4 regions of the Alkalibacillus flavidus genome follow, and region 1 is predicted to be linked to each of the others. Evidence: riboswitches for the same ligand, from Rfam matches in the RefSeq annotation. Region 1 holds a riboswitch; each other region holds the start of a gene.
The links. A riboswitch is a leader RNA that binds a small molecule or an ion and turns the genes downstream of it on or off. The one in region 1 is predicted to bind S-adenosylmethionine.

Region 1 (5,320 bases):
TGTGGTATGATTGATTGCGTTAACGTTTTGATAGGGTGGCGTTTGAGGCTATCGGGTTCTAAATGTTTTAAGCTTTTTAACGTTTCCACGAGTGAATAAGTATTCGCAAAACCGTCGACATAAAATAATGCAATTTTGTGGTCACCATAGACGAGTTGGTGATGAATGACATCGAAATTTTGATCGACGCGAAGCTCATCTAATAAGTATTGGACATTGTGTTTAAAATGTTTGGAAACAGGTTTTTTGGAAGCATCCATGATGTCACCTTCTTTAAACGGACTTAGTGTTAGTATTGAAAGGTGAGGTCAACTTATACGCAAAAAAGGATGATATAGGTGAAAATAATAGGACGGATAGGTGTTTTGTTTTTTGTTATACCGGCGATTATAGGATTTGGAGAAGTGGGGAGGACAGGATCTGAATCCGTATGGCTCGTTTACTCGCTTTTGTTCGGTTTGAGTTTACTTCAAATTGGGTTTATGGAGTGGTTAAGAGTTGAAAAGCGAACTATGGTGAAGGTAAGTTTAGTAGCCATCGTTGTTGCTATTCCGTTTTTAATGATGAGTCAGTTTGTGTCGTTATTAGATTTAGCAGGGGAAGTCGGGCAAGACGTGATATATAACCATGTTAGTTTATGGCCGGTGGGTGCTTTGTCATTAGGTTTTCCGGTAGGCTTACTGTTATTAGGCGTTGCTTTATTTAAGGATGGTCACCGTAGAGGGATTGGTTTATCACTCGCAGCTGTTGTGATGGCAAGCGGCCTTGTGATCGAACCGTTCGTGCATCATATTGGCATTATGCTAGTGTCTGTTATGTTATGGGTGGTATGGTCACAAAAATAAAACATCTCCACGCCTTTTAAAAGGTGTGGAGATGATTAAGGTTTACATACCCATATCTTGCATCATGGCGTCATTCATCATTTGGTTCAATTCTTCAAATGTAATGATCTCTTCGTTTTCAGGGTCAATCGAAAACTCTACATCACCATTCATGTTGCTGTAGGTGGATTCCATTGACATATAAAATTGCATTGAATCGTCCGACTCAGGGTCTTCGAATAATAGATCAGCTTCAAATTGGTCTTCTTGAATTTGATCGTCTTCAATGACCATCGACATATCAAACTGTTCCACGGTTAAGACTTCTGACATTTCTTCCATCATCGTGTCAAAGTCTTGGTCCATCGTTGCCATGTCTTCTTCATTGAACATTTCATCGAACTCTTCCATAAAGGCTTCCATTAGGTAGCGGAAGTCCTCTTGAGTGAATGATACAGTATAGCGGCCGTCTTCTTGTGTGAATTCAGAACCGTCTTTTTGTTCTAGAAAATCATTCATAATCGTTTGGGCACGCTGTTGTAATTCTTCTTCATCGATTTCCGGCATATCTTGACCTTCGACGTTTTGCATCTCTTGTAAGTCCATTTTGATTAATTTACCTTTAGCTTCTTCAGGGACTGGGAACATCATGCCCAGGCTCTCTGTTAAACTGTCGGTTTTCATATACATCGTTTGGTTTTCAAGATCTTGCAAGAATGGAAGTTTAAAGTCTAACGTAAACGGTGGCATTGAACCGCTGACGTCTAATACAGCTTCTTGTAATTGTTGATTCGAATCATATGTTTGATCCACTTGTAATTCTAAATCGTTAATCACGCTCGTTAATTGATTAAACATCGGGTCGTTCATGTCACCGTTTAATTCAAAATCTAAACTAGATGACGACTGGTAGCTTTCGGCGTTCATAAGGCCATCGAATGCGTCGACCACCACTTCCTTATCGCTGCGACTTTCTCCACATGCTGCTAATAAGACAACGAGTGCAATAACAGCAGTGACTAGAAGTCTTTTCATACTTGTATTCCCCTCTCCTAAATAATTACAACCTAATCATAACATATTTTGACTGCACAAAGTGTTGAAAGTCGTAAATTTATTGCATGATTTTTTATCCAGCTTAAGTTATTAAATAATTCCGCTTAGTTATTTCAAAAGGTCGCTCATTTATGAAATAAATATAAGGAGTTATCTCAAAACTGAAGAGGTGCTATAAATATACCCGCGCTAAAATAGTTAGCGCGGGTGAGGTGCATGCCTTTATTTCTCCCATTCTGCTTTATGAGCATCAGGGTCACGTTCGTTGTGGGGAAGGCCGGCTACGATCGCTTCATAGCGTAAATAATGTTCGAAAGCGTCTGGTCCGAGTTCTTTTAACTTCAAAACAGCATCTTCGGTAATGGTAAAGGTTAGTTGTTCTTTCGCGTTTTTGGATAATGTGAATAAATAATAGGGTTTTGTTTCGTGTTCACCTATTTCATCTAGTACATCGTCACGTTCAGCTTCAACACGACGATGCGTGATAGCCCAATTGTAATATTCTTCATTCAGTCGCTCTTGAAGGACTCGTGCCGCAACGGACACCACTTGGCTCGCATCAGCATGCTTCATATACATCGATTTCGCAAAACTCATTTAAACATCGCTCCTTTTTATCGTGAATGACGACAAATTATCAAGCGATTGATTGGGATGAGCGTCACGTTCGAACCTCCTTTCATCGAATTAGACATAAAAAAAGCCTGTCACTCGGTGATCGAATGACAGGCTTCACTTACCGCTCAATATCACTCATCACCCAGGTGATAGTCACCTGCTGGTAGGGGCACCTTAACGTTTGTCAGGTTGCCGTGGGGTCTTAGAGCCAGTTCTCTTACCCACTCTTGATAATATGTCCACCATTAGTTTAACAAATATTGAATCGAATGTCTAATATTAGTCTTTTTGCACAATAAAGCGTAGCTTTGTCTCGCCAACAGATATGCGAGCAGGCGTCGTGATGTACGTTTCCCCATCGGTATCGACTTCTAATGATTGATCAGATTGGACATTAATCGCCCTCGTTTGGAAATGGCGAATTTGCTCGATTTGTTTTGAACGGCTAAACACATTTTTCAAGGATAGCCATTCTTTAATCGTATTCATATTTGATTCTTCCACGACGATGACATCTAACAAGCTGTCGTTGACTGAGATATCATCTATTGGAAAATGGTGAGTCCCGATAAAATACCCGTTCATCACGAGCAACATCGCTGCATCGATTTCATAGTCTCCATCTTCAGATGTCACATAAAACCGTTTCGTGTCACCTTCTTGGAAAGACTGAATTGCACTTATAAAATAACTTAACGTGCCAAACGATTCTTTTAGCTCTTCATCAATGCCTTCAGACGCATCTGTGATGAGTCCCATACCAGCGAAATTCGTATAGTAGTGGTCATTAATCTTGACAATATCAAAGTCTTGAATTGTATGGTTGTCTAATAGAGCACCGAATTTTTTAAGGTTTTGAGGCAAGCCAAGCGTTCTCGAAAAATCATTACACGTCCCGCCAGGTAATAATAATATCGGTGGCACATTGTCTGTTTCCGCTAACTCATTCACCGCTGTATGTAAAGTCCCGTCGCCCCCGTACAAAATGAGCAGATCATAATGGTGGACTTGGCGGCACTGTTCTTTCAGTTCATCTTCAGCCAACGTTTGGATGAGGCTAATCTCTTTAACGTGCGCCGATAATGCCGGCATGATTTGTCTTAGCATCGCTTCACGTTCTGCTCCATCTTTATTGCCATTGAATAAAAATAATGCGTGACGATATGTCATGTCATTACCTCCCTGTTACCACCATAATTTCCCTTTCTGAAAAAATTGAAACAATATCCTATAACGTTATGGAAATTTATAAGTATGTTAACTAAAAGACAAGTTGACCGAAGTGGTCAGTTGAATTATAATGTGACCAAAGTGGTCGAAACATAAGTGAGGTGATGGTTGTTGAAAGTTTTAGATCAGTTAGATGGCAACAAACGAATGGCTATTATTAATGCAGCGCTTCAAGAATTCACCGAGAAAGGGTTCGACAAAGCGTCCACCAATCATATCGTTAAAACAGCAGGCATAGGAAAAGGAACATTGTTTTATTATTTTCATAATAAACAAGATTTGTTTGATTCGCTCATCGAGTACTGTATCGGTGTCATACAAGATGATTTTTTAGCCCATATTGATTTTACGGAACCCGATTTTATCGAACGGATGCGGCAAGTAGCGCTTCTAAAGTTAGAAGTCCAACATGAACAGCCTTATATGTTTTATTTTTTTGCACAAATGTTAATTCATGAAGAACCTTTGCCAGAAGGCGCGAAGGCTCAAATCGACACGATGCAGGAACGAAATTATGCAGCGTTGTATAACAATGTTGACTTGACGATGTTTCGTGATGATTTAGATCACGACAAAGCAATGGAGCTTATTCGTTGGTCGATTGAAGGGTATCAACAACAATTGTTAGAGCGAATTAAAGGTGAGTCGATTGCATCGCTCGATTTTGCTACCTTAACGACAGAGTTTGAAACGTATTTAAATACACTTAAAACGGCTTTTTATCAGTAAAAGGGGGGGAGACTGTGATGACAGTACTTCAGACGAGTCATTTAACGAAACGCTTTGGGAATGTCGACGTTTTAACAGGTGTCGATTTAGATGTGGGAGAAGGCGAGATTGTCGGGTTTATTGGGCCGAATGGAGCGGGTAAATCCACAACGATTCGAATTTTATTAGGTATTTTAAAAGCATCTGGTGGTGAGGCGAAGATTTTCGGTCAAGACGTGTGGCGTGACGCTGTCGATATTCATAAACGAATTGCTTACGTACCAGGTGATGTGAACTTGTGGCCGAATTTAACCGGCGGGCAAGTGATTGATTATTTAATACGGTTGAGAGGTCAAACAGTCGATCAGGACCGTAAGCAACGATTAATGGACCGATTTCAATTAGACCCGACGAAAAAAAGTCGGACGTATTCGAAAGGGAATCGGCAAAAGGTCGCGCTTGTGGCAGCGTTTTCGGCTGATTGTGATTTGTATATTTTAGATGAACCGACTTCTGGCTTAGACCCGCTAATGGAGCGCATGTTTCAAGAATTAGTGTTAGAGAAGCGAGCGGAAGGGAAAAGTGTCTTATTATCGAGTCATATTTTATCAGAGGTAGAGAAATTATGTGACCGGATTGCGATTATTCGCGATGGGGCCGTGATTGAATCAGGGACGATGAGTGACTTGCGCCATTTAACGCGTACGCATTTGTATGTAGAAACCGATGCCCCGCTTGTTTTGCCTCAATCTGACGGGATTTATGAATGGACGGAAACAGACTGGGGTTATCAATTTCAAGTCGATCGTGACGTGTTGAGTGACGTCATGCAAGCAATCGGTCAAGCAGGTGTGACGAAGATCGAAAGTGCGCCGCCAACATTA
Region 2 (5,320 bases), on a different contig from region 1:
TTAAAGAATACCATCAAGATGATGAAAATGATGCGTATGATTATTTATTCATGAAAGGGTATAAGAAAATTTACGAATTAGGTGACGCAGAAACGAAACACCATATTGAATCCATGCCGTTTTTCGATCAGTTTGAAAAAATTGATGATGATTAACGACAACGATGAAACGAATGTCATATGAATATCGTCTAATAAAGTGAGTTCACAATCAAAGTGGACTCATTTTTTATATAAAACGATATGTAGGACACCTAATCAAATGTCGATTTTTGGTAAAATGATATGAATTAAGGTGTGAAATCAAAAATAATGCCAAACTGATGTTTTAACCCGTCATGAAATAGGAAAACTGAACATATAAATAACATTAACGTACAAAACGGTAAGAAAGGTGGTCACATATATGAAACGCTCATTAATTATTGCACTTATTGCAAGCATAGCATTACTCGTTCTTATTCCATTTTCATATTCTCATTTAAATGCTAGCTCTAATCAATATCAAGGCGCAGAACAATCTGAAATTGCGAATCAACCATTACAGCGAACGAATTTAACAATAGTACAAGCTGAATCAGAGTCGATCGAAGCAACAGATATCGCGAACGTGATGAATCAATTTATGGACCAACTTGTTCAAGACACAAATGATGATTACGAAGTGAAACAATACGATTCACTAAAAGCGCTAAAAGATAGCTTCAGTGACATTGCAGCACCGAAAGTCGTCAACCAATTTGTTGACCATTATTATGCAGAGCGTGACGGCAAATTGTATATTAACCCTACTGAAACACCGCCGTGGTTTGTAGAAGGTGAATCGTTTGAACAAACAACGACAGATGAAGGACATGTTGTCATTGAACAGACAAACACAACAGAACTAGACGGACAATATACAATTGTTATCGAACTTCAATTGAAGGATAACGGTCAACCGTATATAATGGACATACAGTACAAATAAGATTTTACAACAAAGGAACGTGTCCGAGTGGAAGTTTTTAAAGATTACTACGATAACACAGTTAAATTCGTCAAATACGATCAACCTTTTTCAGAACACCCTAAACACGTTTGGATCATTGCGCGGTACCGTGGTAAATGGTTACTCACACAACATGGGGACAGAGGGATTGAATTCCCAGGTGGTAAAGTAGAGCCAGGTGAGACAGCTGAAGAAGCAGCTGTTCGTGAAGTGTATGAAGAAACAGGCGGTATCGTCGATGGTCTAACCTTTATTGGTCAATATTATGTTGATGGTAAAGGTGGTCACATCATTAAAAATGTTTATTTTGCGCAGGTGAATAAACTGGATGATCGAAAGCATTACTATGAAACAAAAGGTCCTGTACTTCTGAAGAAAGTGCCTAAAGATGTTAAAGGTAATCGTAAGTACAGTTTTATGATGAAAGATCGTGTATTAGAAATTGCTTTACAAGAAGTGATGAGGCATCACTTATCATAAAAAAGCTAACCGTTCTTATGAGCGGTTAGCTTTTTTAGATTGAATGAGTATTAGATATTTGTAAATGTTGGGCCAGCTTCGGCTATATCTTTCGTGACGTAATTGAATTGTTTGAAGTTATCGTGGAATTTTACAGCTAATTCTTTCGCTTTGGCTTCATAAGCATCATCATTGCCCCATGTTTTCTTCGGATTGAGCACATCACTTGGTACACCTGGGCAAGTCGTTGGCATATATAACCCGAAAATATCATCTTGTGTGTAATCGACGCTATTCAACTCGCCTTCAAGCGCAGCGTGTACCATAGCACGTGTATGACTCAGTTTCATGCGGTGACCATCACCGTAAGAGCCACCAGTCCAGCCTGTATTGACGAGGAACACTTGCACATCATGCTGGTCAATTTTCTCACCTAACATCTTGGCATAATTGGCGGCAGGTAGTGGTAAAAATGGCGAACCGAAACAAGCAGAAAATGTTGCTTGAGGTTCTGTAATGCCACGTTCAGTGCCAGCTAATTTACTCGTATAGCCACTCAAAAAGTGATACATCGCTTGTTCTTTTGTTAATTTACTAATAGGAGGCAATACGCCGAATGCATCCGCTGTTAAGAAAATAATCGTATTGGGATGACCTGCAATACTTGGTTCTACGATATTGTCAATGTGATCAATCGCATATGCTGCACGCGTGTTTTCGGTTAAACTTGTGTCATCATAATCAGGTAAACGTGTATCCTCATCGACGACGACATTTTCTAAAACAGAACCAAATCGAATGGCATTGTATATTTGTGGTTCTTTTTCAGCTGATAAATTAACCGTTTTGGCATAACAACCGCCTTCAATATTGAACACACCACTTTGTGACCAACCGTGCTCATCATCCCCAATTAAACGGCGATTTTCATCAGCCGATAGAGTCGTTTTACCTGTTCCAGATAAACCGAAGAAGAGGGCGACATCTCCTTCTTCACCGACGTTAGCCGAACAGTGCATCGGTAATACATTTTGTTTTTCGGGTAACATGTAGTTCATAACGGAAAAAATTGATTTCTTAATTTCACCCGCATACTCTGTGCCACCGATTAAGACGATTCGATGTTTGAATGACACGATGATGAACGTTTCCGAATTCGTCCCGTCGACTTCAGGATTCGCTTTAAAATGAGGGGCTGAAATGACAGAGAATGTCGTTTCATGTTCAGCTAATTCGGAATCACTTGGTCTAATGAACATTTGATTGGCGAATAAGTTGTGCCATGCAAATTCGGTAATAACCTCGATCGGTAAACGATGTTTTTCATCAGCACCCGCAAATCCTTTGAAAGAAAATAATTGATCTCGTTCGGCTAAATAGTCTGTTACCTTTTGAAGCAGTTGATTAAACACATCTTCTGAAATAGGTTGATTAACTTCTCCCCAATCCAGTCGGTCTTTCGTTTCCTCATCTTCCACGACAAATTTATCTTTCGGTGAACGCCCTGTGTAATGACCAGTTGTGGCACGCACAGCGCCAGTAGATGTTAAAATCCCTTCCTCACGAGCTAATATGTTTTCAACAAGTTCTGCAATTGATAAATTTTTCTCCGTTTGATCAGCATTGGATAACCGTGATACGAGTGTATCGGCTTCAATTGTTTTCATTGTCAGATCACCCTTTATTTAATATGTATTTATGTGTATGACGTCATTCGCTATTAGTATAACACATTTTAAAAATTAAACCACACTATTCATATAATTTTCACAATTGATTTCGTTTGAAAATTTTCATGTGTGAAAAGCGTCGTCATTTGACACGTCATAGGCATCGCGTTATGATATATCAGTAAACGAAATTTCTCTTATCCAGAGTAAGTGGAGGGAACAGGCCCGATGAAGCTCGGCAACCATCACAACGTGACAGGTGCTCATCCTGATGCAAGGTAACCCTTGGACGATAAGAGCGAAAGGCGATCATTACCTTTCCCTTGTCTAAAATGGGAAAGGTTTTTTTATGACGATATACCAGTTTCACATCATGTGTATATTAAATTAATTCTAACAAAGCTCATGATGCGAAATAAAGCGAAACTATATGAAATGGTTATCTTATTTTCCATAGGGGATAAAAAATCGTAGCAATTAATGATTGAGGAGGAAATGGAATTATGGCGAATCAACGTCGTTTATTTACGTCGGAGTCAGTTACTGAAGGCCATCCTGATAAAATGTCGGATCAAATTTCGGATGCGATATTAGATGAAATCGTATCACGCGATCCAAACGCGCGTGTTGCTTGTGAAACAACTATTACGACTGGACTTGTTTTAGTGTCTGGAGAAATCACAACATCAACGTATGTTGATATACCTACGATTGTGCGTGATACGGTCAAAGATATCGGCTATACACGTGCAAAATATGGATTCGATTTTGAAACGTGCGCGGTACTAACGTCAATTGATGAGCAGTCGGCTGATATTGCTCAAGGGGTCGATGAAGCATATGAGCGACGAGAAGGACATATGTCAGATGATGAAATTGAAGCGATTGGTGCTGGAGATCAAGGTTTGATGTTTGGTTACGCAAGTAATGAAACGAAAGAACTGATGCCACTTCCGATTTCATTGTCGCATAAATTAGCGAAGCGTTTAGCTGACGTGCGGAAAACAGAACTCGTACCGTATTTACGACCAGATGGTAAGACTCAAGTCACGGTAGAATATGATGAAAATGGACAACCTGAGCGTGTGGATACGATTGTGATTTCAACTCAACACCATCCTGAAATTGATTTAGAACAAATTAAAGAAGACGTACAAGAACACGTCATTAAACCAGTTGTGCCGGAAACATTAATTGATGCTGAAACAAAATACTTCATCAATCCAACAGGTCGTTTCGTGATTGGCGGGCCTCAAGGTGATGCCGGTTTAACGGGTCGAAAAATCATTGTCGATACGTATGGTGGTTATGCGCACCACGGTGGCGGGGCATTTAGTGGTAAAGATGCAACAAAAGTGGACCGATCAGCTGCTTATGCCGCTCGTTACGTTGCGAAAAATATAGTCGCAGCGGGATTAGCGGATCAGTGTGAGGTACAATTAGCGTATGCGATCGGAGTGGCGCAGCCTGTGTCGATTTCGATAGATACATTTGGAACAGGACAAGTATCTGAAGAAAAACTTGTCGAGGCTGTACGTCAAACATTTGACCTCCGTCCTGCAGGTATTATTAAAATGCTTGATTTGCGCCGACCTGTTTATAAAAAGACTGCAGCGTACGGCCATTTCGGTCGTTCCGATGAGCAGTTCACGTGGGAACAAACGGATCGTGTCGAGACGCTTAAAGCGAACATAAATTAAAGTAAAGGTTGAACATGAAAGAGATGCTTTCGTGTTCAACCTTTTTTATTTAGGGCTTTCTATTTTGTTGTTCTTGTTTATAGACTTGGCCTTTGTCGACGTACGATTGACGAATGCGGTTCATTTCTTGAATATCGTCATCAGTAATTTCGCGAATGACTTGGGCTGGTCTCCCGAAAGCGAGTGTGTTTGGGGGAATCGTTTTGCCTGGTGGTACTAAACTGCCTGCACCAATAAAGGCATTCTCGCCAATCTCTGCACCGTCTAAAATCGTTGAGCCCATACCTATTAAGGCGTTTTTTCGGATTTGGCACGAATGAAGCAAGACTTGGTGCCCGACGGTGACGCCGTCTTCGAGCACTAATGGCTGATTCGGGCTTTGATGCAACATGCTTTGGTCTTGAATGTTGACGTTTTGGCCAATGTGAGTCGGTGATACGTCACCTCTTATCACCGTTTTGAACCAGACACTGCTGTATGCACCAATTGTTACGTCACCCG
Region 3 (5,320 bases), on a different contig from region 1:
GCTCATGCACGTCTTGCACCATTTTTTCAACCTGTTCAATCTTCCTGACATCCATCGAAACGGTCATGACCTCTCCTGTCGCGTCTTGCTGGATGTCGTCTTGAGCAGCTTGCAACTTCTCCTCATTCCGTCCCGTGATGGCGACATGCGCCCCTTCTTTCGCGAATTTTTTCGCCATATACATCCCCATACCGCTCGAACCGCCTGTTACAATCACAACTTCATCTTTCATGTTAGACCACCTTTTTGTTCGACTTTTTAAAATGAATGAATATTCATTCGATTCATTCCTTATTGTAACGGATTGATGACGTTTTTTCAAAATCTTATGACATCCTCCTAATCCTATGCGCATCGTGCTATAATAACCTTACGTTATATAAAAGGATGACTAACTATGGGGAACAAGATGACACGCAGGTCGTTTTTAAAAAAATCAACGATCGGGACATTAAGCGCAATTGGTGCCGCTTACGGTGGTTATTATTACGCTCATGATATCGAACCACACTGGCTAACCGTAAAAGCTGACACAATTGAATCAAACCGCTTACCATCAGCTTTTCATAATGTCAAAATCGTCCAATTAAGTGATACACATCTAGGCTTTCAAGTCACGCTAGATGATATGGATAACATTGTGCGCGAAGTGAAACGGCAAAACCCTGATCTCATCGTCTTTACTGGCGACTTATTCGATAACCCATCCGACGTTTCTGATTCTCGTTATGAAAAACTCATCCCGATTTTATCGCAATTAAAAGCACCGCTCGGGCAATATTGGATATACGGCAATCATGACCACGGCGGATACGGGACAAATCCGATTCGCGACGTAATGAATGCAAGTGGCTTTACGTTACTACAAAACGACACTGTGACCCTTGAACGTGAAGGTGAGACGATCACTTTGTCAGGAGTCGATGATGTCTTATTAGGTGACCCTAAACTCGACGGGCTTATTTCAACCAATCAAGAAAACGGTTATCATATCTTACTCTGTCACGAACCCGATTTCGCAGATAATGTGGTTGATTACCCATTTGATTTACAATTATCAGGACATAGCCATGGCGGACAAGTTCAAATTCCGTTTTACGGGTATATCATCACACCATTACTCGGTCAGAAATACGTCGAAGGCAAAACGACGATCGGACAACGACCGCTTCAACTCATAACATCACGCGGACTAGGAACGACGCGCCTTCCGTTTCGCTTTTTGTGCCGGCCGGAAATTAATACAATCACGCTTAAAACAGCGCAAACGGAATAGTCAAGAAATTGTAAAATCATTCACGGTCTTGTCACACTAAATATTTCTTTCCCGTGTTAAAATATGGACAACAAAACATCTTACGGTGTAAATCCTATATAAATTGGAGTTGATGAGATCATGAAACGTTTGAATCATGTCGTGATTTATAGCGTCCTTGCATTCATAACGATTCTCACAGCCTGTAATGGCAGTTCTGCAAGCGAATTGGAGACGGAACTTGATGTCGATGTAGAATCATTTGAATATACAAATCAAAATAACGAAACGGTGAGCTTGTCTGATTTAGAAGGCACTTATTGGGTGGCTAACTTTATTTTCACCAATTGTAATACCGTCTGCCCACCAATGACCGCGAATATGGCTAGTTTACAGGAAGAAGCCAATAATGCTGACTTAGACGTAAGATTTATCTCGTTCTCCGTTGACCCTGAAGTTGACGACCCAGACAAACTAAAAACTTTTAGCGAAAAATACGATGCTGATTATAGTAACTGGGACTTTCTAACGGGCTATTCGCAAGATCATATAGAAAGTTTTGCTGCGGATTCATTTAACACATTAGTCTCTAAAGTCGATGGACAACCACAAGTGAATCACGGCACGTCTTTTGCCTTAGTTAATCCAGACGGTACAGTCATTAAAAACTACTCCGGCACGAGCAAAGAAGCGATGGATGACATATTGAACGATTTAAAAACAGTCACACAATAATGTCATCTATCATTGACATTGCTAAATAGACAACGTATGACAACATTTAATCAATTGAATACATTCTTATCGAGAGAAGTGGAGGGACTGGCCCTTTGAAGCTTCAGCAACAGGTTTTCATAACACTGTGCTAATTCCAGTAGCAACGGCTAGAAGATAAGAAGAGAAATCTATGAACACAAAGCCTCTTCTTATTTTAAGAAGAGGCTTTTTTAAATTTCACAAAGTAAGGGATTTATCATGACAAACGAAACGATTCCATTCCGCGCTGACCATGTCGGCAGCCTATTAAGATCAGAGCGACTCCATCAAGCAAGAGCAGACTTAAAAGCAGGTCAGATCAGTGCTGATGGTTTGCGGCAAGTTGAAAATGAAGAAATTAATCGCATCGTCGACAAACAAATTGAAATCGGGTTACAAGCCGTGACAGACGGTGAATTCCGTCGTACATGGTTTCATTTAGACTTTATGGAACTTTTTAATGGTATGGAAGGCTACGTTCCTGATCAAGGCTACCAATTTGCCAATAATACGAAACCGAACGCTATAACGTCCGTAACACAGGACCTATTTCATTTAACCCTAATCACCCTTTATTAAAGACTTTAACGATTTAAACGAGATCGTCGATGGGCGTGCTGTAGCCAAGTTAGCGATTCCGATTCCGAATCAGTTTTTTAACGCAGGTATTCAAAATGAAGACATTTACCCTGATATTGAGACGTATGCTGACGACATTATTCAAGCTTACCAAGATGCGATTCAAGCATTTTATGATGCTGGCGTCAGGTATTTACAATTTGATGACGTCTATATCGCCGGCTTATCAGCGCCTGACATTCCATTTAATGATGGGGCACATTCGCGTGAGTATTTAATAGATTTAGCGTTACGTGTCGTGAACGGCAGTTTAAAATATAAGCCTGATGACCTTTACGTTACCACCCATTTATGCCGCGGCAATTACCGGTCAACTTGGGCTTTTTCAGGCGGTTATGATTTAATCGCGCCGACGTTATTAGCTCACGAAAACGTCGACGGGTTCTTTTTAGAATATGATGATGAACGGTCCGGTGGTTTTGAACCGCTGAAACATATTCCAAAAGACGGGCCTCGTGTTGTTTTAGGCTTATTAACCTCTAAAGACGGCGCTCTTGAAGATCGTGACACCGTGATTAGGCGTGTCGAAGAAGCGTCACAGTATGTGCCACACGACCAGCTACGCCTCAGCCCGCAATGTGGCTTTGCATCAACCCATCACGGCAACGAATTAACCGAAGACGAACAATGGGAAAAGTTGCGTTATATCGTTGGTTTAGCCAGTGACATTTGGGCGAATGAATGACACCAAAAAAGCGACCACGGCTCATCCTCCCGTGGTCGCTTCATCCATCAATCATTCCGAATGACTAAATACACAATGAATCCTAATACAGGCATAAACAATGTCCCAAATAACACAATCATCGCGTATTCATTGCTCTTACCTTTTCGTTTCGCATCTCGATACGACCAGATACTGGTCACTACATTCAAAACGAATAATCCTAAGCCAAACAATAAAAACAACAGTAAAAACACATCACTAAACATCGTCTCTCCCCTCTCCTCACACTATTATAAATAAATGTCATTAAAGATAAAAGATGTCTAGTGAAATAAATTGACACCGTATATTTTGACCGTATCAATTCTATGATAAACTTTAATCACTATGTCATTCATATATTACGCTTAGCTTGATGTGTTTGCCCGACTCTAGTCAAGACGTACATACTAGCACAATAGGTAAATAATCCACATCCCGCTATAAAGCTGGCGAATGCAAGCGTTGTTAAAACGGTATTCATTTGTAGGGTGTCACTAGCGACTTGTTGGTGAAATTGATTCACAGCGATTAATACAACCATAAACAACGTCGTAACACTCATCCAATAGGCTAAACTATAAGTTAACACTTGTCGTAACACACGTTTTACAACATATGTGATTGTTAAATAAATACTGGTTAACAGTATGAGCCATAGACTAATCATAGGCCAGTACGTCAAACTGAAATCGATCCACGCTTGCATATGCACCACTCCCTTATCTATAGCATAAGCAGCGTGCCTACGATTTAAACATTATCATAAGGTGGTCAACAATCATGGAACAATACTTAAACGAAAACGTTAAAAATTTAGCAATCTCGGGAATCCGTCAATTTTTCAACCTAGTATCAGGCAAAGACGATGTCGTATCACTAACGATCGGTCAGCCTGATTTTGCAACACCTGAGCATATAAAAGATGCGGCTAAACAAGCGCTTGATGACAATCGCACCGTTTATACGCCTAACGCGGGCATATTAGAATTGCGCCAAGCGATCGCTTCATACACACAAGAACGGTATCACTTACACTATGATCCTGAAGACGAAATTATCGTAACGGCTGGTGCATCACAAGCAATTGATATTTCGCTTCGGACTATTTTAGAACCTGGTGATGAAGTCATTTTACCTGGACCTGTATACCCTGGGTACGAACCATTAATTCGTTTAGCCGGCGCTACACCTGTACATGTTGATACACGTGATAACGGATTTAAATTAACCGCTGAATTAATCGATCCCTATGTGACTGATCGAACAAAATGCATTATTTTGCCTTATCCTTCAAATCCGACTGGGGTTTCCTTAAATGAAACGGAATTAAAGACATTAGCTGACTATATTCAAACAAAACCAATCTTTCTACTAGCTGATGAAATTTATAGTGAATTAACATATGACGGTGACCATGTGTCGATTGCACAATTTGAAGAGATTAGAAAACAAACAATCGTCATTCAAGGGGTATCTAAATCCCATGCCATGACAGGCTTCCGGATTGGGTATGTGTTAGCTGACCGCTCCATTCGTCAACATATGTTAAAAGCACACCAATACAACGTGTCATGTGCGACTTCAATTAGTCAATATGCTGCTTTAGAAGCACTAACCGCAGGGAAAGATGATAGCAAAGTGATGCGTGACGCGTATGGTGAAAGACGTCGATACGTGATCGATCGATTAAAACAAATGGGTGTTGACGTCGTTGTACCAGACGGGGCGTTTTACGTTTTTCCTAAAATTGAACTTCCTAACACAACATCATTTGAACTTGGTTTGCGTCTCGTGGATGAAGTGGGGTTAGCCTTAGTTCCTGGTGATGCATTCGGCAGTCACGGCCAAGGCTACATGCGTTTATCGTATGCTTATAGCGAACATGTTTTAAAACAAGGCCTAGACCGACTCGAAACATTTTTACAGCAAAACCAATCGTAATGTTCCTCCCTACAGTTAAA
Region 4 (5,320 bases), on a different contig from region 1:
GTCGCTAAAGGAATTGCAGAGTATGCGATCGAGTGCTCGATGAACAAATATACAGCGACGGAATTACTCGATTTCGCGGCCGATGAAGCGGTGCAGATTCATGGTGGTTATGGCTTCATGCAAGAATACGAGGTTGAACGCATTTACCGCGATTCTCGTATCAATCGTATTTTCGAAGGAACGAACGAAATTAACCGCATGATCGTGCCAGGAACGTTTATGAAGAAAGCGATGAAAGGCGAGTTACCATTACTCGAAAAAGCGACGAATTTACAAAATGAACTCATGTCGATGATGCCAGAAACGCCAGGTGATGAAGCGTTAGCGCAGGAGAAATATTTAGTCGGTAATGCGAAGAAGATTGGTTTACTCGCAGCTGGTATTGCCGCGCAAAAATATCAAGATAAACTAGAAAATGAGCAAGAGTTGTTATCTAATATTGCCGATATCGCAGCAGATATTTATAATATGGAGTCGGCAGTGTTACGTACAGCGAAAGCGATTGCGCGTGACGGTGAAGAGAAAGCTCACTTGAAATTGCTTTATACGCAAGTCTTCGTTGAAGAGACGTTAAATGATATTGAAGCGCATGCGAAAGAAACGTTAATTGCTGTTGAAGAGGGCGATAACTTACGTATGATGTTGTCCGCTTTACGCAAATTAACTCGTCGCGATCACGTCAATGTCATCGCGAAAAAACGCGAAATTGCGAAATACCTAGTCGACGAAGAGAAATATGTTGTTTAAACATGAGGGGAGCCGCATAGCTTAGGCTGTGCGGCTTTTCTATTCATTTCATTCCATCTCAAGCTATGTTTCATGTTAAAATTCAATTACTGAAAGGAGAATGTATATGAGTTTAACTGTTTACCAGTATCCAAAGTGCGGAACGTGCCGTAAAGCACTTAAATGGCTCGATGATAATGGCATTACATATGAATCTGTCCATATCGTGGACAATCCACCGAGTGAAGAGGAATTAAAAACAATTATCGACCGAAGTGGATTACCGATTAAAAAATTTTTCAACACATCTGGCAAGAAATACCGTGAACTAGAATTAAAAGACCGCTTGCCATCAATGTCAGAAGACGAACAGATCAAATTACTCGCTTCTGATGGTATGCTACTGAAGCGTCCTATTGCGACAGATGGGAACCAAGTAACGGTCGGTTTTAAAGAAGAAACATATAATGAAACATGGAATTCATAACTTGTTAATGCATAGAACGACGCTTTATTGTAAGATAAAGATATGATTTGAATTATTGGAGGGGATCACATGAGTTTACCAAAAGAATATCTATACTCTGAAGAACACGAATGGGTCAAAGAAGAAGGTGATCGCGTTCGTATCGGGATTACTGACTTCGCCCAAGATGAATTAGGTGATATCGTATTTGTTGAGTTACCTGAAGAAGGGGACGAGCTAGCATTGGATCAACCGTTCGGTAGTGTTGAATCTGTTAAAACGGTATCTGAGTTGTATGCACCTGTTTCTGGTAAAGTCGTTGAGGTGAACGACGAATTAGAAGATAGCCCAGAGCTTGTCAACGAATCACCACATGATCAAGCGTGGATGGTTGTCGTTGAAGTATCAGACAAATCCGAGTTGGACAAACTAATGGATGTTGATGCTTACAAACAAATGGTTGATGACGAATAATTCCATAAAGAACAAGAAGGCTGATCTTTATTAAAGGTCAGTCTTTTGTAACTTCAAATAGATTTAGGTGACCAATAATGGATACATTATCACGCGTGTTAATTGTTGAGGGTAAACAAGACCGTCGCAAATTACAGGCGGTTTTAGAACATGATGAAGCCATTCTCTGTACGTTTGGAACCGTGAGTCCGTTTGCGATCGATGAAATGATTGAAAATTACGATCTATTGGATCGAGATGTTTATATTTTTACCGATACGGATGAACCAGGTAAAAAATTAAGAAAACAATTAAATCACGAATTATCCCATGCCCAAAATTTATACGTCGATGCAAAATACCGACAAGTTGAAGATACACCGGAACATGTGATAGCGTCAGTATTACAAGCAGCGAATTTTAAAGTAAAGGTTAAATTTCTGAAGGGGTCGGAATAGCATGCAAGAAATAGATGGTAAACAGGCACAATTCATGGTCGGAAAGAAACAACATCATATTGTTTTCGTGAACAGCCCGTTTTGTGGAACGTGTAAAGTGGCAAAACGCATGCTACATTATATCGAAGAAACGTTAGGCGATGAAAAATTTTATGAATTGAATGCGACACTAGCACCTGAGTTCATGCAACAATATAACATCACGAGTGTGCCATGTTTACTCGTTGTGAAGCAAGGTGAAGCGGTTGAGCGATTATATACCTTTCATTCCGTGCCGTATTTATTAAAAGAAATGGGTCCGTATTTAGTGATTGAGAAAACGGAGACATCATAAAAAAGGCTGGGACAGAAGGGCATTAAATTGTGCAAAAGACGAATGATTGGATATCATTTCAGCTAAGCACTAATGAAGCGGAATCAAAACACGTAGACGCCTGGTCGACTAATTCTGCGCCTGCGAGTACTCGGCGCAGAATTAGTCAAGGAAGCTTATGAAATCAGCTTTTGTGACCAACGTCGACATTAGACCGTCCGGGTCGTCACGGGAACAGCACGAAGGCGCACAGGACGTGGGTCACTTCGGCGTTCGGACAGGACGTCCGGTACTTAGCCGAAGTTCCTTTGTCCCCCGAGGGATGCACCTGCGTCTTCTCGTATCGCTTCGAAGCAGGCTTCCTCGGTGCAAGTTGCAAGGAAGCATATTCGATGAGGTTGCCTGGCTCGAGCCGTGCCCCGGTAAAGGAAACACGGCGATTGCGCCAGCAGAGCCGATGTTGAGTTTATGTCACGAAGAACCAAGCGAAGTGTTTTGATGAAGCGTCATTCAAACAGGAAACCCGAACAATTTATTTTATTAAAATTGTTCGGGTTTTACTTTGTTTAATTAGGCTTTGTGCCAACCTCGTTTCACATTATTGAGCTGGGAAATAGTCGCCGACGATTTTAATCACTTCAACGAAATCGTCTTGATCGCCAAAGTGCCCAACTATGTTACCTTCTAAATCAATCAAAATTGTTGTAGGAACACCGTCAGACTCGTATTGGTCATACACCTCACGACCGTTATCTTTCAAAACAGGTTGTGTTAAAAATTGCTCTTGGAACTTGTGTGCTTCTGATTCATCGCGTTCGCGTCCAGGCACGTTGATGGTAACCATTTCGATGTTGTCGTGGCGCATCGTTTTATAAAACTGTTCTTTTTTCGGTAAATCACGAGAACAATCAGGGCACCAAGATACCCAAAATGTTAAAATAATCACTTTCTTGCCAATATAATCATTTAAATTAAATGTTTCATGCGGATTGTCTAAATACGGAAGTTCAAACATGGGTGCTTTCATACTCTCAGTCCTTTATTAAAATTTTTTGTTTAAAAACAATTGACCTTCTTCTATACCTATGCTAACATACAATTCATTGAAAGTTGAATAATGAACTTCTTATCCAGAGAGGCGGAGGGAACGGCCCTATGAAGCCCGGCAACCGTTATGACAAGCTCATAATTGGTGCTAATTCCTGCAATGTGAAGGCATTGTAAGATAAGACGGAGTAAACCTCTTTCTTGTTCTTACAAGGAAGTTTTTTTATTCAGCAATACATTAATAGACTAACGTGATAATGAATTAAAACATAATCTCTTATCCAGAGAGGTGGAGGGACAGGCCCTGTGAAGCCCGGCAACCGTCATGATGTCATGATAGGTGCTAATTCCTTCAAAGCATGTGCTTTGAAAGATAAGAGAACGACTGGTTAATCATCTTGCAAACCTTTCTGTTCTCTTATATGGCAGAAAGGTTTTTTTATGTTTGAACGATTTGTTACTGACAACGAGGAGGGAACGCTTGTGATATCGATTAAACAATTATCGAAATCGTTTAAAACAAAAGATCAAACAGTCCAAGCTGTTGATAATGTGTCACTCAATATAGAGAAGGGTGATATATTTGGAGTCATTGGTTATAGCGGTGCTGGTAAAAGTACCTTTGTTCGTTTAATTAATCGATTGGAAGATCCGACTGACGGTGAAATCATTTTAAATGGCCAAGATATGACAGACTTAAGCAAGTCGCAATTACGTTTAGAACGCCAAAAGATCGGGATGATTTTTCAACATTTTAATTTACTTTGGTCACGTACCGTTTATGAAAATGTCGCATTCCCACTTGAAATAGCTGGGGTTCCAAAGGCAGAGCGCGAAAGCCAAGTACTTGAATTAATCGAGCTCGTCGGTTTAAAAGGGCGGGAACAATCGTATCCATCGCAACTAAGTGGTGGGCAAAAACAGCGTGTTGGCATCGCTCGTTCACTAGCGAACGACCCGAAAGTGTTATTATGCGACGAGGCGACATCAGCATTAGACCCTGAAACGACCGATGACATTTTAGACTTGCTCGTTTCGATTAATGAAAAATTAGATTTAACGATTATTTTGATTACGCACGAAATGCACGTCATACAGAAGATTTGTCATCGTGTTGCGGTCATGGAACAAGGGACTGTCGTCGAGCAAGGGGACGTATTGGATGTCTTTATGAATCCGCAATCGAAAACGACGAAACGATTCGTCCAACAATTAAACCCACAAGAAGGGTCGGTCGATGAGTTAAAAGAATTTATAACATCTGACGATCATTCCGAAGTGGTGAAATTACATTTTGTTGGACATAATGCGAAACGCGCGTTGATCAGTGATGTGTCGAAGCAATTTGATATCAACGTGAACATTTTACAAGGCTCGATTTCGCCGACCCAAGAAGGGGCTTACGGCACGCTTTATGTTGAATTCCAAGGAGAGCCCGAGACGATTGAAAGCGTGATGAATTACGTCATGTCGACAGGTGTAGAAGTTGAGGTGATTAAACATGTTGAGTAATTTATTCCCAAACGTCGAAATGGATAAAATGTGGGTTGCCACATATGAAACGCTTTATATGACGTTCATTTCAGTATTCGGCACATTTGTACTCGGTATATTACTCGGACTATTGCTATATTTAACGGCTAAAGGGAATTTGTGGCAAAACCAAACGCTTAATTCGATTGTCGCTTCTGTCGTTAACGTATCGCGTGCGATTCCGTTTATTATCTTAATTTTACTCTTATTCCCATTTACAGACTTTATACTCGGCACCATTCGTGGGCCGAATGCCGCATTACCAGCTCTCATTGTAGGGTCAGCACCTTTCTATGCAAGACTCGTTGAGATTGGCTTGAAAGA

Region 2: another riboswitch for S-adenosylmethionine. It lies ahead of metK (methionine adenosyltransferase); the one in region 1 lies ahead of ABID56_RS10855 (hypothetical protein).
Region 3: another riboswitch for S-adenosylmethionine. It lies ahead of ABID56_RS00240 (5-methyltetrahydropteroyltriglutamate--homocysteine S-methyltransferase); the one in region 1 lies ahead of ABID56_RS10855 (hypothetical protein).
Region 4: another riboswitch for S-adenosylmethionine. It lies ahead of ABID56_RS08835 (methionine ABC transporter ATP-binding protein); the one in region 1 lies ahead of ABID56_RS10855 (hypothetical protein).

What each region holds. Positions count from the first base shown of each region.
Region 1 covers NZ_JBEPMX010000012.1:11,562-16,881, forward strand. The annotation lists gene ABID56_RS10840 (spore germination protein) at 1-260, opposite strand, end outside; gene ABID56_RS10845 (hypothetical protein) at 405-845, shown strand; gene ABID56_RS10850 (hypothetical protein) at 888-1,859, opposite strand; gene ABID56_RS10855 (hypothetical protein) at 2,103-2,477, opposite strand; SAM riboswitch class I at 2,631-2,735, opposite strand; gene ABID56_RS10860 (diacylglycerol/lipid kinase family protein) at 2,778-3,668, opposite strand; gene ABID56_RS10865 (TetR/AcrR family transcriptional regulator) at 3,840-4,457, shown strand; gene ABID56_RS10870 (ABC transporter ATP-binding protein) at 4,475-5,320, shown strand, end outside.
Region 2 covers NZ_JBEPMX010000008.1:11,016-16,335, reverse strand. The annotation lists gene ABID56_RS08455 (hydrolase) at 1-155, shown strand, start outside; gene ABID56_RS08450 (hypothetical protein) at 406-969, shown strand; gene ytkD (RNA deprotection pyrophosphohydrolase) at 997-1,470, shown strand; gene pckA (phosphoenolpyruvate carboxykinase (ATP)) at 1,521-3,116, opposite strand; SAM riboswitch class I at 3,314-3,418, shown strand; gene metK (methionine adenosyltransferase) at 3,623-4,819, shown strand; gene ABID56_RS08430 (gamma carbonic anhydrase) at 4,869-5,320, opposite strand, start outside.
Region 3 covers NZ_JBEPMX010000001.1:42,279-47,598, reverse strand. The annotation lists gene fadH (2,4-dienoyl-CoA reductase) at 1-232, opposite strand, end outside; gene ABID56_RS00250 (metallophosphoesterase) at 398-1,276, shown strand; gene ABID56_RS00245 (SCO family protein) at 1,397-1,990, shown strand; SAM riboswitch class I at 2,054-2,153, shown strand; partial or broken gene ABID56_RS00240 (5-methyltetrahydropteroyltriglutamate--homocysteine S-methyltransferase) at 2,231-3,335, shown strand; gene ABID56_RS00235 (PLDc N-terminal domain-containing protein) at 3,383-3,583, opposite strand; gene ABID56_RS00230 (hypothetical protein) at 3,712-4,065, opposite strand; gene ABID56_RS00225 (aminotransferase A) at 4,140-5,300, shown strand.
Region 4 covers NZ_JBEPMX010000008.1:81,296-86,615, reverse strand. The annotation lists gene ABID56_RS08865 (acyl-CoA dehydrogenase FadE) at 1-747, shown strand, start outside; gene ABID56_RS08860 (arsenate reductase family protein) at 854-1,213, shown strand; gene gcvH (glycine cleavage system protein GcvH) at 1,283-1,666, shown strand; gene ABID56_RS08850 (toprim domain-containing protein) at 1,744-2,103, shown strand; gene ABID56_RS08845 (thioredoxin family protein) at 2,105-2,437, shown strand; gene ABID56_RS08840 (TlpA family protein disulfide reductase) at 3,015-3,443, opposite strand; SAM riboswitch class I at 3,540-3,648, shown strand; SAM riboswitch class I at 3,738-3,843, shown strand; gene ABID56_RS08835 (methionine ABC transporter ATP-binding protein) at 3,947-4,975, shown strand; gene ABID56_RS08830 (methionine ABC transporter permease) at 4,965-5,320, shown strand, end outside.